Regions from separate parts of the Pantoea sp. X-Soil-ISGK-421 genome, predicted to be linked through region 2. Evidence: predicted binding sites of a transcription regulator. Region 2 holds the regulator's gene; each other region holds the start of a gene.

Region 1 (4,620 bases), 2.2 Mb from region 2:
CAGGCCGAACACCGCGACCATTAGCCACACCGGCGTGGGGATACCCAACGGGCGACCAATACCGAACCAACCAAACAGATCGGCGTTATCGTTGAAACCGGTGTTGATGGGGCTGCCGTTGGTGTACACCATGGTGACGCCGCGCAGCAGCAACATCATCACCAGCGTGGCGATGAAAGCCTGCACCTTGCCGCGCGCCACAATCACGCCGGTAATACCGCCAATCGCTGCTCCCAGCGCCAGCGAAGCCGCTACGGCCACCAGCGCATTCACTTCTAATCCAACGATCGATGCCGCCACCGCACCGGTCAGCGCCAGCAGCGATCCTACCGACAGATCAATGCCCGAAGTCAAAATCACCAGCGTCATCCCCACCGCCATAATGGCGTTGACCGACGTCTGCTGCAGAATGTTGAACATGTTGGCCAGCGTAAAGAAGTTCGGGCTCTGGCTGGCAACCACGGCGATCAGCACGATCAATGCAATCAGTGATTTCTGCTCCAGCAGCCAGGCTTTGCTGAACCAGCGACGGCTGGCGGGTAAGGTTTGGGTGCTCATACAACTAACTCCTCGCTGTGTTGCTTACCGACTGCCGCCGCCATCAGGGATTCCTGGGTAGCTTGCTCACGGGAAAATTCGCCACTCAGATGGCCTTCATGCATCACCATGATGCGGTCGCTCATGCCCAGCACTTCTGGCATTTCCGATGACACCAAAATGATGCTCAGCCCTTCGGCTTTAAACTGGTTAATTAACTGATAAATTTCTTTTTTTGCCCCGACATCGACGCCGCGTGTCGGCTCATCAAGAATCAGCACATCAGGACGCGTCATCAGGCCACGCGCAATCGCCACTTTCTGCTGATTCCCCCCCGACAGCAGGCCAATCGGCTGCTCCATCGACGGGGTTTTAACGTTGAACAGACGAATAAAATCGCCCACCGCCAGCTGCTCGTCACTGTGTCTCAGGTTGCCCGCGCCGGTGCTGAAATAGCGCAGCGCGGTCAGCGACATGTTCTCTTTCACCGACATCCCCAGCACCAGGCCATCGCGTTTGCGATCTTCCGAGATATATACGATGCCGTTGGCGAGGCCATCCTGCGGAGAGCGGGTCACGATCTCACGGCCGTTCAGGGTCACTTTGCCTTTGCTGCGTGGCAGCGCGCCGTACAGCACTTTCATCAGTTCGGTACGTCCTGCGCCCATCAGACCGGATACGCCAAGGATTTCGCCTTTGCGCAGCGTAAAGCTGACGTCATCCACACCCGGACCGCTGAGGTTTTCGACCCTTAAGCGGATCTCACCCGGTTGTTGATCGATACGCGGATATTGATCTTCCAGTTTGCGGCCTACCATCATCTCGATCAGGCTCTCTTCGATGAGATCGCACACTGCGCGCTCGGCAATAAACTGCCCATCGCGGAACACGGTGACGTCATCGCAAATCTCGAAGATCTCTTTCATGCGGTGCGAGATATAGACAATGCCGCAGCCCTGCGCTTTCAGTTCATTGATCACGCGGAACAGCGACAGCGTTTCGGTATCGGTTAACGCATCAGTCGGTTCATCCATAATGATGACTTTCGATTCGAAACTGAGCACTTTGGCGATCTCGACCATCTGCTGATCGCCAATCGACAAATCGCCCACCAGCTTGTGGCTGTTGAAGCGCAGATTAAGGCGCTTTAACAGCGCATCCGCCGCGGCATACATCTTTTTCCATTCGATGCGGCCAAAACGGTTAACAAATTCACGGCCAAGGAAAATATTCTCGGCGACGGTCAGTTGCGGGATCAGGTTCAGTTCCTGATGGATAATGCCAATGCCCGCTTCCTGCGACGCTTTCGGGCCGGAGAAAGCGACATCCTTACCGAGCCACTGCATGGAGCCGGCATCCATGCTGTAAATGCCGGTCAGCACTTTCATCATGGTGGATTTGCCCGCACCGTTTTCGCCCACCAGCGCCATGACGCGTCCCGGATAGACGGCGAGCGATGCGCCATTCAGCGCCTTCACGCCCGGAAACGACTTTACAATCCCTTTGAGTTGCAATAACGGTTGCATAGCGGCCTCAGAAGGTCACGCCGGCGCTCAGGATGACATTCGCATACGGAGAACACTCTCCGCTGCGAATGACCGCCTGACTACGCTGCGTTTGTTGTTTGAATTGTTCATGGCTGGTGTAACGGATGGTGATGACATTCCCCTGGTGCTGTTGCAAGGCTTCGAGCACGGCGAGCAGTGCGCTATGGAGCTGCGGATTGTGCTGCTTAATCTCCTCCGCCATCAGGGCGCTTTCAACCTGCATCTCCTGCGTGACAACCTCAACCACCTGTAAAAATTCGGGCGTACCCGGCGTTAACGCCAGATCGATGCGCTGTGGACCAGCCGGAATTGGCAAGCCTGCATCAGCAATCGTCAGCGTATCGGTGTGCCCCAGGCGAGCAATCACATGAGAGACTTCAGCGTTTAACAAGCGACCTTTTTTCATTTCTTCCACTCCACAGCGAAACGTTTCGCTGATCGGGAGTGTATAAAATGCGCACGGCAACTCAATCACGGCATCACGGAAATGTGATCGCCATCGAAACGTTTCGCTTGTGCCAGAGAGAATTTGAGTTTGGAAGGGTTTTGGAGCCGCTCAGGCGGCTCCGGGGAAGGATTATGGCAGTTTACGTACCTGTTTCACGTCCAGTTCGATGGAGTTGAAATCTTTATCCAGTTCGCCGGTCAGTTCTACCTGATCCTTCGGCGAGACGGTCAATCCGTTCCAGCGTTTATGATCGATTTCGACCTTCATGGTGCCGGTAGCATCACGAAACTGATAATCCTCATCACCGATTTGCTTCTCAAGCGTACCGCGCACGGTGATCCAGCTATCGTCTTTCATCTCTTCGGCCTGTTTCACCGTGACAACGCTGGTGTTATCGGCTTTGAAACCACCGGATTTAACCTGTGCAGTTGGCGCATTCGGATCAACAAAACCGCCTTGCTGAGCAGCAAGAACCGGCGTGGCGGCCAGGGCGACAATCGCTAACAGAGCTGCGGACTTTTTCATATTTCACCTCTTTTCCATGAATGTGTCGGTTTACGGAAGCTATTTCACCATAAGGTTCTTAACAGGATCTTAAGAGAATGGCTTTTACGTACATTCATGAAAAATAGTCTATTTGCGGCTATTTTCCCTGTACAACAGGGATTGTGCTTCGTATAACACGGCTCAACACAAGGAGAACTGATGCGCATTTTACTGATCGAAGATGACACCTTGATTGGCGACGGTTTGAAAGTTGGGCTGACCAGGCTTGGCTTCAGCGTGGATTGGTTTGTCTCCGGCGAAGCCGGATTTCAGGCGCTAACGGCCGCGCCCTGGGATGCGGTGGTACTGGATCTGTCGCTGCCGGAACGCGATGGTCTGGATATCCTGCGTCAGTGGCGTCAGCAAGGACAAGACGTGCCGGTGCTAATTCTCACTGCACGTGATGCGCTCGATCAACGCGTGCAGGGATTGCAACTTGGTGCCGACGATTACCTGTGCAAGCCATTTGCGTTAACAGAAGTCGCGGCGCGCTTGCAGGCGCTGATCCGTCGTCGTCATGGGCAGCTGCAGCCAGAACTCAAACACGGCAAAGTAGTGATGGCACCCAACAGCCACAGCGTAATGTGCGATGGCGAAGCCGTCAGCCTGAAGAGCCGCGAACTGGCGCTACTGGAACTGTTTCTGCGCAATCCAGGCCGCGTGCTCACGCGCAGCCAGCTGGAAGAGAAGCTCTACAGCTGGGATGAAGATGTCTCTAGCAATGCGGTAGAAGTGCACATTCATCATCTACGCAAGAAACTCGGCAGCCAGTTTATCCGTACCGTACACGGCGTTGGTTATACGCTGGGAGCGGAGGAATGAGTCTGTTTCTGCGCCTCGCCATCGGCTTTGTGCTGTTGATCATGTTGTGCGGCGGACTTGCTGGTCTCAGCGCCTGGCATCAAACCCGCGATACGGTGAACGAGCTGTTTGATACCCAGCAAATGCTGTTTGCTAAACGCCTAATCACCCTCGATCCAACCGCGTTGCAGGACGTTACGCTGCCCAAAACTAAAGCGATCCTGCGCCATCATCGTGGCGAGCAGGATGATGATGCGCTGGCGTTTGCCATTTTCAGCGCCGAAGGCCAGCCGCTATTAAACGACGGTGAAAATGGTCGCGATCTGCAGTTTGATCAGCAGCGCGATGGCTTTGTTGATGGTCAGCTGCGTGACGATAATGACAGCTGGCGCTTAGTGTGGCTGACCTCTGAGGATAAGCGTTATCGCGTGGTGGTCGGGCAAGAGTGGGAATACCGCGATGATATGACGCGCGATCTGGCGCTCAGCAGCCTGATGCCGTGGCTGATCGCCATGCCGTTTATGCTGCTGTTGCTGCTGTTGCTGGTGTGGTTTGAGCTGCGCCCGTTGAAACGCCTCACGCTTTCACTGCATCAGCGTGCACCGGATGATGCTACGCCATTGCCGGACACGCGCTTGCCCAAAGAGGTGAAGCCGCTGGTGGTGGCGCTTAATGGCTTGTTCAGTCGTATGGCGCATTTGGTGCAGCGCGAACGTCGCTTTACTTCCGATGCCGCCCATG
Region 2 (4,620 bases):
ACGTTTGATACTGCGGCATTAAGCGGATTAGTGTTGGGGCAAACCGTATTGGCGAAAGCCTGCAAAGCAGCGGGAATGGAGTTTGATAGTACGCAAGCGCATTCGGCGCTGTATGACACCGAGCAAACCGCGACGCTGTTCTGTGAGCTGGTGAATCGCTGGAAACGCCTTGGTGGCTGGCCATTGGCTTTCAGTGAAGAACCCGCTGACGACGCGTCCGTCGAATAGCCAAAGAAAAGGCCGACATGTGTCGGCCTTCTGCATTATTCCGCTTCTTTATATTTCTCAGCGGTCTCTTTCAGCAGCGGCTGAAGTTCGCCGCGCTGGAACATTTCCACGATGATGTCGCAGCCGCCGACCAGCTCACCATCAACCCACAGCTGCGGGAAGGTTGGCCAGTTCGCGTATTTTGGCATTTCAGCACGGATATCCGGGTTCTGCAGAATGTCCACATAGGCGAAACGCTCGCCGCATGCGGAAAGCGCCTGCACGGCCTGCGCCGAGAAACCGCAGCTTGGCAGCTTCGGGGAACCTTTCATGTACAGCAGAATCGGGTTTTCTGCGATCTGACGCTGAATTTTTTCAACAGTACTCATTATTGCCTTCCTTAATCCTTCACTTCGTGTTTGTTTATTGTAGCGATTTCGCTCCCGTACTGAAAACGGGATTTTGTGTTTGCGCCTGCTAATCGCCATGTTTGTTAAGTCAATTCATGACAAATAACATTTTCATATCATTAATTGGCATTAATAAATTAATAATTAGCAATAGTTTCGCTGGGTTAACCAGCTGAAATCGCTCATTTTTGCTACAGAATCAATCTGGTAACATATTAATGGAAAAAGGCCTTACCTTTTGGAAAAAAAGTGGATTAGAATTGCCTCGGCGCTGGTCACTTGATCAGATTTCTCTCACTTTGCCGCAGTCTGTGTTCATTCAGCCTGCTTAACCTGTAACCGGATTATGCGTCTACTAATTACGCTTTTCATACTGGCTTTAGCCCAACTGTTCTTTAATGTGGCTGCTGCATCTCCGCATGCACCCGTTAATGCCAGCTCGCTCAAAGCAGAGAAAAAGAGCGCACGTGAAGACGAGCGCCGCAAACGACGTCCGGTGAAAACCACCACAAAAAAATCGCGCCTGACTGCTGTCCAAAAATTCAAACTAAAAAAACAGACCAAAACTGAAACCGCGCTGCACAAAACCACCAGCAAAAAATCCCCGCTGAAACTTACCGCTAAGAAATACGGTCATCAACGCCTGGTGAAGAAATCTCCCGAAGTGGTGGTTGATGACGAAGCGGTTGCGCTTACCGGCATCAAAATGAGTAAGTCGCACCGCCAGCGTTATCAAAAAGCGCGTGAAACGGCGATGACCAAATTAATGGGCCAACTCGGTAAACCTTATCAATGGGGCGGCACCTCGCCACATACCGGTTTCGACTGCAGTGGATTGGTCTGGTACGCCTATAAAGATCTGGTGAAATTCAAATTTCCGCGCACCGCCAATGAGATGTATCACTTGCGTGATGCTTCCCCGATCAAACGTGAAATGCTGGAGAAAGGGGATCTGGTGTTCTTCCGCATTAACAATCGCGGCACCGCTGATCATGTTGGTGTTTATCTCGGCAACGGCAAATTCATTCAGTCGCCGCGTACCGGCAAAGATATTCAGATTAGCGCTTTGGGAGAGGATTACTGGCAGAAACACTATGTGGGCGCGCGTCGTATGATGACGCCAAAAACCATTCGCTAATTGTTGCGCAACAAACAGAAAAAAGCCGGATGCTGCACACAGCTCCGGCTTTTTTGTTAATGCATGATCGCGGTAAAACTGAAGGCGATAATCATCAACAGTGCGCCAACAGTGGTCATTAGCGCCAGCTTCAGGTCAGTATTCATCACAACTCCTTAGTCACACAATTAATAGGGTTAACGCGATTTTCGCACAGCAATCGGCAAAAATCTCGTGTTATCCGCGCGGGCTTGTTAGAATCGCCGCCTTTCGTTGCGCAACAGATTTTGCGCGTGCTGTATTTTCAGCATAATGAAGTGATTTCGTCTGCTATAACACCCCGTTTTGCCCGCCTTTTGAGCTGTAAAAGCGTTAGCAGACGCAAACGTTTAACAATATACTTATCAGTAAGTTGCGATAAGACCAGGAGTACCATTTTCATGGCAACAATTAAAGATGTCGCAAAACGCGCAGGTGTCTCAACCACCACGGTTTCGCATGTCATCAACAAAACGCGTTTCGTTGCGGAAGAAACGCGTAACGCCGTATGGGAAGCGATCAAACAATTACACTACTCGCCAAGTGCCGTGGCGCGTAGTCTCAAAGTGAATCACACCAAAACCTTAGGTCTGCTGGCAACGTCCAGTGAAGCGCCCTATTTTGCTGAAATTATCGAAGCGGTGGAGAATCGTTGTTTCGAACGCGGCTATACGTTGATTCTCGGCAATGCGCACAACGATCTGCAAAAACAGCGCGCCTATCTGTCGATGATGGCGCAAAAGCGCGTCGATGGTTTGCTGGTGATGTGTTCTGAGTATCCGGACGATTTACTGCAAATGCTGGAAGAGAACCGCAATATCCCGATGGTCGTCATGGATTGGGGTGCTTCGCGCGGTGATTTTACCGATACGGTGCAGGACAACGCGTTTCAAGGCGGCTATCTCGCCGGGCGTTATCTGATTGAACGTGGCCATCGCGATATTGGTGCCATCCCTGGCCAGATGGAGCGCAACACCGGCGGCGGACGTCACGCAGGATTTCTGCAGGCGATGAACGAAGCAGGCATTACAGTGCGTCCAGAATGGGTGGTTCAGGGCGACTTTGAACCTGAATCCGGTTATCAGGCCATGCAGCAGATTCTTAACCAGAAACAGCGCCCAACCGCCGTGTTCTGCGGCGGCGATATTATGGCGATGGGCGCAATTTGTGCCGCCGATGAGATGGGTTTGCGTGTACCGCAAGATATCTCGGTGATTGGTTACGATAACGTGCGCAACGCGCGCTATTTCACGCCCGCGCTGACCACCGTACACCAGCCTAAAGCCGAACTGGGTGAAAAAGCGCTGGAAATGCTGTTGGATCGCATCACCAGCAAACGTGAAGATCCACAAACCATCGAGGTTCAGCCTACGCTGATTGAACGTCGTTCAGTGGCGTACGGCCCATTCCGCGATTATCGCCGCTAAGCTGACACTTCGCTGAGCCATTCGTGGTTCAGCGTTTCAGCATCCCCCAGATAAGCCAGTAACCACTCAAGCGCCGGCGACGTGCGTTGTTCTGCCCAGCTGACGCAGCACGGACTATCAGGAAAGGCTTGCGGCAGCGACAGTTCGACCAATTTATGACTGTCCAGCAGTGGACGCGCCAAATGGCCCGGCACCATTCCAACACACAATCCTGCCAGCAAACACGCCATCCCGGTTTCCCATTCTGGCACCACCAGCCGCCGCTGATTATCTAGCGTCCAGGTCATACGGCGCGGCAATGCACGCGACGTATCTTCCAGCACCAGAGATGGCCACGCTCGCAACGTTTCATCATCCAGTTCCGTGCTGTTAACCAGCGGATGATCCGGGCTGACCACACAACGCCAATTCAGCGCGCCCATATCCTGAAACGCAAAACGTCCACCGACGGGAATTGCCTGCGTGGCGCCAATCGCGACATCTACCCGGCCATCGGCTAATGCATCCCACACTCCGTTAAACACTTCGTAGCTGATAATCAACTCCATATCGGGAAAATGACGATAGAAGTCCTTCACTAATTGCCGCGTGCGCTGCGGTTTTACAATGCAGTCAACCGCGATACTCAATTCACCGCGCCAACCATTCGCCAGTTGTTGACACTGCCTACGCGTTGCCAGCATTTTTTTGATAACAGATCGCCCTTCACGAACGAAGTGCTCGCCGGCTGGTGTCATGACCACTTCGCGATGCTGGCGCTCAAACAACGGTACCGCCAACCAGGTTTCCAGCTGACGCACGGTATAGCTGACGGCAGAAGGCACGCGATGCAGCTCCTGCGCGGCCGCGCTAAAACTGCCGGTGCGCGCCACGGCATCCACCACTTCAAGCGCATATTCTGACCACATATTTTTGCCTTCAAAAAATTTAACAGCACCATGCAAATATTAGCGTTTCACAAAGCGCGTTGCATCCTTTTACACTCCCCGGCGTTCAACCTGCCCAAAAGAGAATCAACATGTTGTCGTCTAAAGCATTTATGCCTTATCTCGCCGTGCTCAGCATGCTCGGCTTTCTTGCCACGGATATGTATTTACCCGCCTTTGGCGATATGCAGCGTGATTTTGCTAGCGCACCCGGCACTATCAGCGCCAGCTTAAGTCTGTTTCTCGGCGGTTTTGCCTGTGCACAGGTATTTTGGGGGCCGCTGTCGGATCGTTATGGACGTAAACCGATTTTACTGGCGGGTTTAGCCATCTTCGCCCTCGGCTGCCTGGGTATGCTTTGGGTAACCGACGTACGCCTGATGTTGGCGCTGCGCTTTGTGCAGGCCATTGGCGTGTGTGCTGCAGCCGTGAGCTGGCAGGCGTTGGTGGTAGATCACTATCCAAAAGCCAAAGCGAATAAAGTGTTTGCAACG
Region 3 (4,620 bases), 240 kb from region 2:
TGACACTTTCACAAGAAGCCTGCGCCAATACCGGTAGCGCGAGCATCGCCATCAGCAGAACTGCATTACGTTTTTTCATCATTCACTCCTTTGGTCAGAATTCCTGTAAAAACTATAGCAGTGATGGCGGATTAAGGTGCAAGCGGGCGTCCGGTCCGGCGATCAAGACAACGCAGCGTGTTGGGTTCCCAATAAGCATTCACGTTGTAGCTTTTCTCGCAGGAGTCGCGGGTATCAAAGGCTTTGTCCGCTTTATCGAACTCTTTCTCCACGCGCGTATTCACTTTATTACGCAGGTTTTTGGTATCGTTCCACTGCTCTTTGCTCTGGCGCGCGGCTTCATTGCTCGATGCGCTGCTGCCATCTTCAATGATCAGGCGATCGGTTTTGGCAGAAGCCAGCGGCGCAGCCAAAAACAGACTTGAAGTCAGCACGGTCGCCAGCAGGGCGGAAAACAGTTTTTTCATCGTCATTTCCTTCAGTTAACACCAGCACAGCCGGGATCGCGGCTGTAACAACTATGGGCGCTAGTATATCATCGCTGCTTATTTGCTCACCAGTGGTGAGCGCTTTGTTTAGCTTAGAGAGAGATTTTCTATGCTGGTTAAAACCGCCTTGCTGTTTTTTATCACTGCGATTGCGGAAATTGTTGGCTGTTTCCTGCCGTGGCTGTGGTTAAAGAAGGGCATGACGGCCTGGCTGCTGGTGCCGGCGGCGGCGAGTCTGGCGCTGTTCGTCTGGTTATTGACGCTGCATCCCGCAGCCAGCGGACGCGTCTATGCGGCCTATGGTGGCGTTTATGTGCTAACGGCGCTGATATGGTTACGCGTGGTGGATGGTGTGAAGTTAAGTACGTGGGATTGGGTCGGCGCGTTGGTTGCTTTTAGCGGTATGCTGATCATCGTTGCTGGCTGGAGCCGTGTTTAATGCGTTCCGTGAAATCGTAGGGTCGCCATTTATGGCGATCGGGTGCGCATTACTGCGCACCTTACAAAATCGCATTAACCTTTATGCACCTTCAAACCTGCAGTGGTTTGCGTTACCGGCATAATCTCCAGCGTATTGATGTTGACGTGCTTTGGCAGCGTGGTGACCCAATAGACCGCTTCAGTGACATCGTCTGCTGTCAGCGCGGTAGTGCCTTCATACACCTGTTCCGCTTTGCCATCATCGCCTTTAAAGCGCACATTGGAGAATTCAGTGCCACCCACTAAACCGGGTTCAATATCGGTCACGCGCAGCGCGGTGCCGTGCAGGTCGGTACGCAGGTTCAGGCTAAACTGACGGACAAACGCTTTCGTCGCGCCATACACGTTGCCACCCAAATAAGGCCAGCTGCCCGCAATCGAACCGATATTCACGATGTGGCCGACGTTGCGCTCTACCATGGCAGGCAGCACGGCGCGCGTCATGTACACCAAACCTTTATTGTTGGTGTCGATCATATTTTCCCAATCTTCAATATTGGCTTTGTGCGCAGGTTCCACGCCCAACGCCAGACCGGCATTGTTCACCAGCACATCAATATCGCGCCATTCAGCGGGCAGGGAAGCGATCACTTCATCGATGGCCGCGCGATTACGCACATCCAATTGCACGGTATAGAGATTGTCGCCCAGCTCCTCTTTCAGCTCTTTTAAACGCTCAGCGCGACGGCCGCTGGCGATCACTTTGTGACCTGTAGCAATGAAGCGGCGGGTGATACTTTGACCAAAACCAGCGGTTGCGCCAGTAACAAAAATAATCATCTCACTGTTCCTCAAACGATTTCAGGTTATCAGCCACACCTTAGCATTAACCTCTAACCCGTGCTCATGAAAACCAAATGCAGCTTGTTGCAGGATTTTTCCTGCACGTTAGCAGTGCAACAGCGCACCACAAAGACGCACATCTGCGGGCGATAAACACACTATGCCCGGCAAAAGTTTCCTCGCTATAACATCGCAACCGTTTGCTAATCCAGGCAACCGGTTGCGCATACGATTGCCAGCAAGCTTGACACATAAATCAGCCGAATCAACCTATTATATTGAATTTAAACAGTATTATTTCTTCTTTGCATTGGCATGCACTTTGCAAACTATCTTTAAGGCAATTACCTGCACATAAAAAAGTACCAAGGAACCGTTATGCCTTACGCACCCGAAACGCTGCTGCGCGCCAGCTTCTTTGATTTCACCGATCTGGCCGCGCAGCCGGATGACATCGCTGCCAATGCGCGCTATCTCGAAGATGGGTTATTAACGCTGCGGGACGGCAAAGTGGTCAGCCTCGAAAGCTGGCAGATTGCAGAAGGCCGTGTGGATCCCACGCGCGTCACCGATCTGCGCGGCAAACTGATCGTGCCCGGCTTTATCGATACCCATATTCATTACCCGCAAACCGAAATGATCGGCGCCTTTGGCGAACAGCTGCTTGAATGGCTCAACCAGTACACCTTCCCGGTGGAAAGCCAATATCACTGTCCTCATCATGCGGCTAAGATGTCGGCGTTCTTCCTGCATCAGCTGTTGTCTAACGGCACGACGACTGCGTTGGTGTTTGGCACTGTCCATAAGCAATCGGTCGATTCACTGTTCAGCGCGGCGCAGCAGCTGGATATGCGGCTGATTGCCGGTAAAGTGATGATGGATCGCAACGCGCCTGAAGACCTAACGGAAACGCCAGAAGAGAGCTATCAGCACACGCGAGAACTGATTGAACGCTGGCATCAACGTGGTCGCCTGAGCTATGCACTCACGCCGCGCTTTGCGCCAACGTCCTCGCCGGAACTGCTGGATAAAGTGCGACAGCTACGCGAGGAGTTTCCTGATGTGTGGATGCATACGCATTTAAGTGAAAACCAGCAGGAGATCGCGTGGGTAAAAGCGTTATTTCCAGAGCGCGAAGGCTATCTCGATGTCTATCATCACCACCAACTCACCGGCAAACGCAGCGTGTTCGCGCACTGCCTGCATCTGGAAGACAAAGAGTGGCAATGCCTGCATGACACCGATTCATCGATTGCCTTCTGCCCAACCTCAAACCTGTTCCTTGGCAGCGGCTTATTCAACATCAAACGCTGCTGGCAGCAGGGCGTGCGCATGGGCATTGGCACCGACGTTGGCGCGGGTACCACCTTTAATCTGCTGCAAACGCTGGGCGAAGCCTACAAAGTCGGTCAATTACAGCAATACAAACTCAGCGCCTGCGAAGCGCTCTATCACGCTACGTTAGGCGGGGCGCATGCATTGGATCTCGATGATGTGATTGGCAACTTTAACTGCGGTAAAGAGGCCGACTTTGTGGTGCTCGATCCGGCAGTGTCGCCGCTGCAGAAGCTGCGCAACGCCAACAGCAAAGACATCTGGGAGCGACTATTTGTAATGATGACGCTGGGCGACGACCGCAACATCGCGCAAACCTGGGTGAGCGGCAAGCCGGTCTGGCAGCGTGAAAGTGAGGAGCAAATCGCATGATTCAGTTCTTACTCAACAATCGTTTAATCACCGAACTCGCACTTGATCCCAACCTCACCGTGCTCAACTATCTGCGCGGTCAGTTGCAGCGCCGCGGCACCAAAGAGGGCTGTGCGTCCGGCGATTGCGGTGCCTGCACCGTTACGCTCGGAAAAGTGGTGAATGGCAAGATGCAATATCAAGCGGTCAACAGTTGTTTAACGCTGGTGAGCAGCCTGCAAGGCAAGCAGTTGATCACGGTAGAAGACCTTAAACAGGGCCGCGAGTTGCATGGCGTGCAGCAAGCGATGGTCGATTGCCACGGCTCGCAATGTGGTTACTGCACGCCAGGTTTCGTGATGTCGCTATTTACCTTGCAAAAAAACAGTGATGGCTGGAATCGTCATCAGGCGGAACAGGCATTAGCCGGCAATTTATGCCGCTGCACCGGTTATCGTCCAATCATGGATGCAGCGCAGCAGGTCTGTGAACAACCTCATTCGGATGTATTCAGTACTGATGCAGAATCGTTAGTGCAGCGGTTACAGGCGCTTTGCAGCGAGGAAGTACAGATCATTGAAGCCGATGGCAGTCGTTGCTATGTGCCGAAAACAGTAGCGCAACTCGCCGATCTCTATCAGCAACATCCCGAAGCCCAGCTGGTGGCTGGCGGCACCGATCTGACACTGCAAATTACCCAACAATATAAGCGCCTGCCGCTGCTGATTGCGCTGGAGCAGGTAGATGAGCTGAAGGCTTGTCATGAAGATGAAACGCATCTTTTTCTCGGTGCCGCCGCGTCGTTGCACCATTGTTATCAGTTCCTGGCGCAGCACATCCCGGCATTTAGCACCATGCTAGAGCGTTTTGCCTCACTGCAAATTCGTAACCAAGGCACTATCGGCGGCAATATTGGTAACGCATCACCCATTGGCGATTGTGCGCCCATGTTGCTGGCATTGAACGCCATATTGGTTTTACAGCAGGGCGAAAAACTGCGGGAAGTCCCACTCGATCAATTCTTTACCGCGTATCGTCAAACGGTATTGCTGCCTGGCGAATTTATTCGCACTATCGCCATTCCTAAAGTGACAGTGTCACCAAGCTTCACCGCGTGGAAAGTGGCTAAACGACTGGACGACGATATTTCCGCGGTGTTCGCCGCCATCAATCTGCACCTCAA

What was found. Region 2 encodes PurR, which represses purine synthesis genes. Its sites were predicted from a motif close to CANGCAAACGTTTGCNTG; they were not measured.
Region 1: the regulator PurR is predicted to act here: its motif matches at 2,504-2,521, upstream of rbsD (D-ribose pyranase).
Region 3: the regulator PurR is predicted to act here: its motif matches at 1,961-1,978, upstream of guaD (guanine deaminase).

The regions. Positions count from the first base shown of each region.
Region 1 is NZ_AP035979.1:4,044,749-4,049,368, forward strand. Features, by position in the region: gene rbsC (ribose ABC transporter permease) at 1-558, opposite strand, end outside; gene rbsA (ribose ABC transporter ATP-binding protein RbsA) at 555-2,063, opposite strand; gene rbsD (D-ribose pyranase) at 2,071-2,490, opposite strand; gene AC6I8K_RS18780 (YgiW/YdeI family stress tolerance OB fold protein) at 2,662-3,057, opposite strand; gene qseB (quorum sensing response regulator transcription factor QseB) at 3,238-3,900, shown strand; gene qseC (quorum sensing histidine kinase QseC) at 3,897-4,620, shown strand, end outside.
Region 2 is NZ_AP035979.1:1,803,121-1,807,740, reverse strand. Features, by position in the region: gene rnt (ribonuclease T) at 1-228, shown strand, start outside; gene AC6I8K_RS08445 (Grx4 family monothiol glutaredoxin) at 264-599, opposite strand; gene AC6I8K_RS08440 (C40 family peptidase) at 964-1,755, shown strand; gene cydH (cytochrome bd-I oxidase subunit CydH) at 1,812-1,901, opposite strand; gene purR (HTH-type transcriptional repressor PurR) at 2,175-3,200, shown strand; gene punR (DNA-binding transcriptional activator PunR) at 3,197-4,108, opposite strand; gene punC (purine nucleoside transporter PunC) at 4,219-4,620, shown strand, end outside.
Region 3 is NZ_AP035979.1:2,047,186-2,051,805, reverse strand. Features, by position in the region: gene AC6I8K_RS09565 (DUF1161 domain-containing protein) at 1-79, opposite strand, end outside; gene AC6I8K_RS09560 (DUF1283 family protein) at 132-467, opposite strand; gene AC6I8K_RS09555 (YnfA family protein) at 598-927, shown strand; gene ydfG (bifunctional NADP-dependent 3-hydroxy acid dehydrogenase/3-hydroxypropionate dehydrogenase YdfG) at 1,002-1,748, opposite strand; gene guaD (guanine deaminase) at 2,130-3,458, shown strand; gene xdhA (xanthine dehydrogenase small subunit) at 3,455-4,620, shown strand, end outside.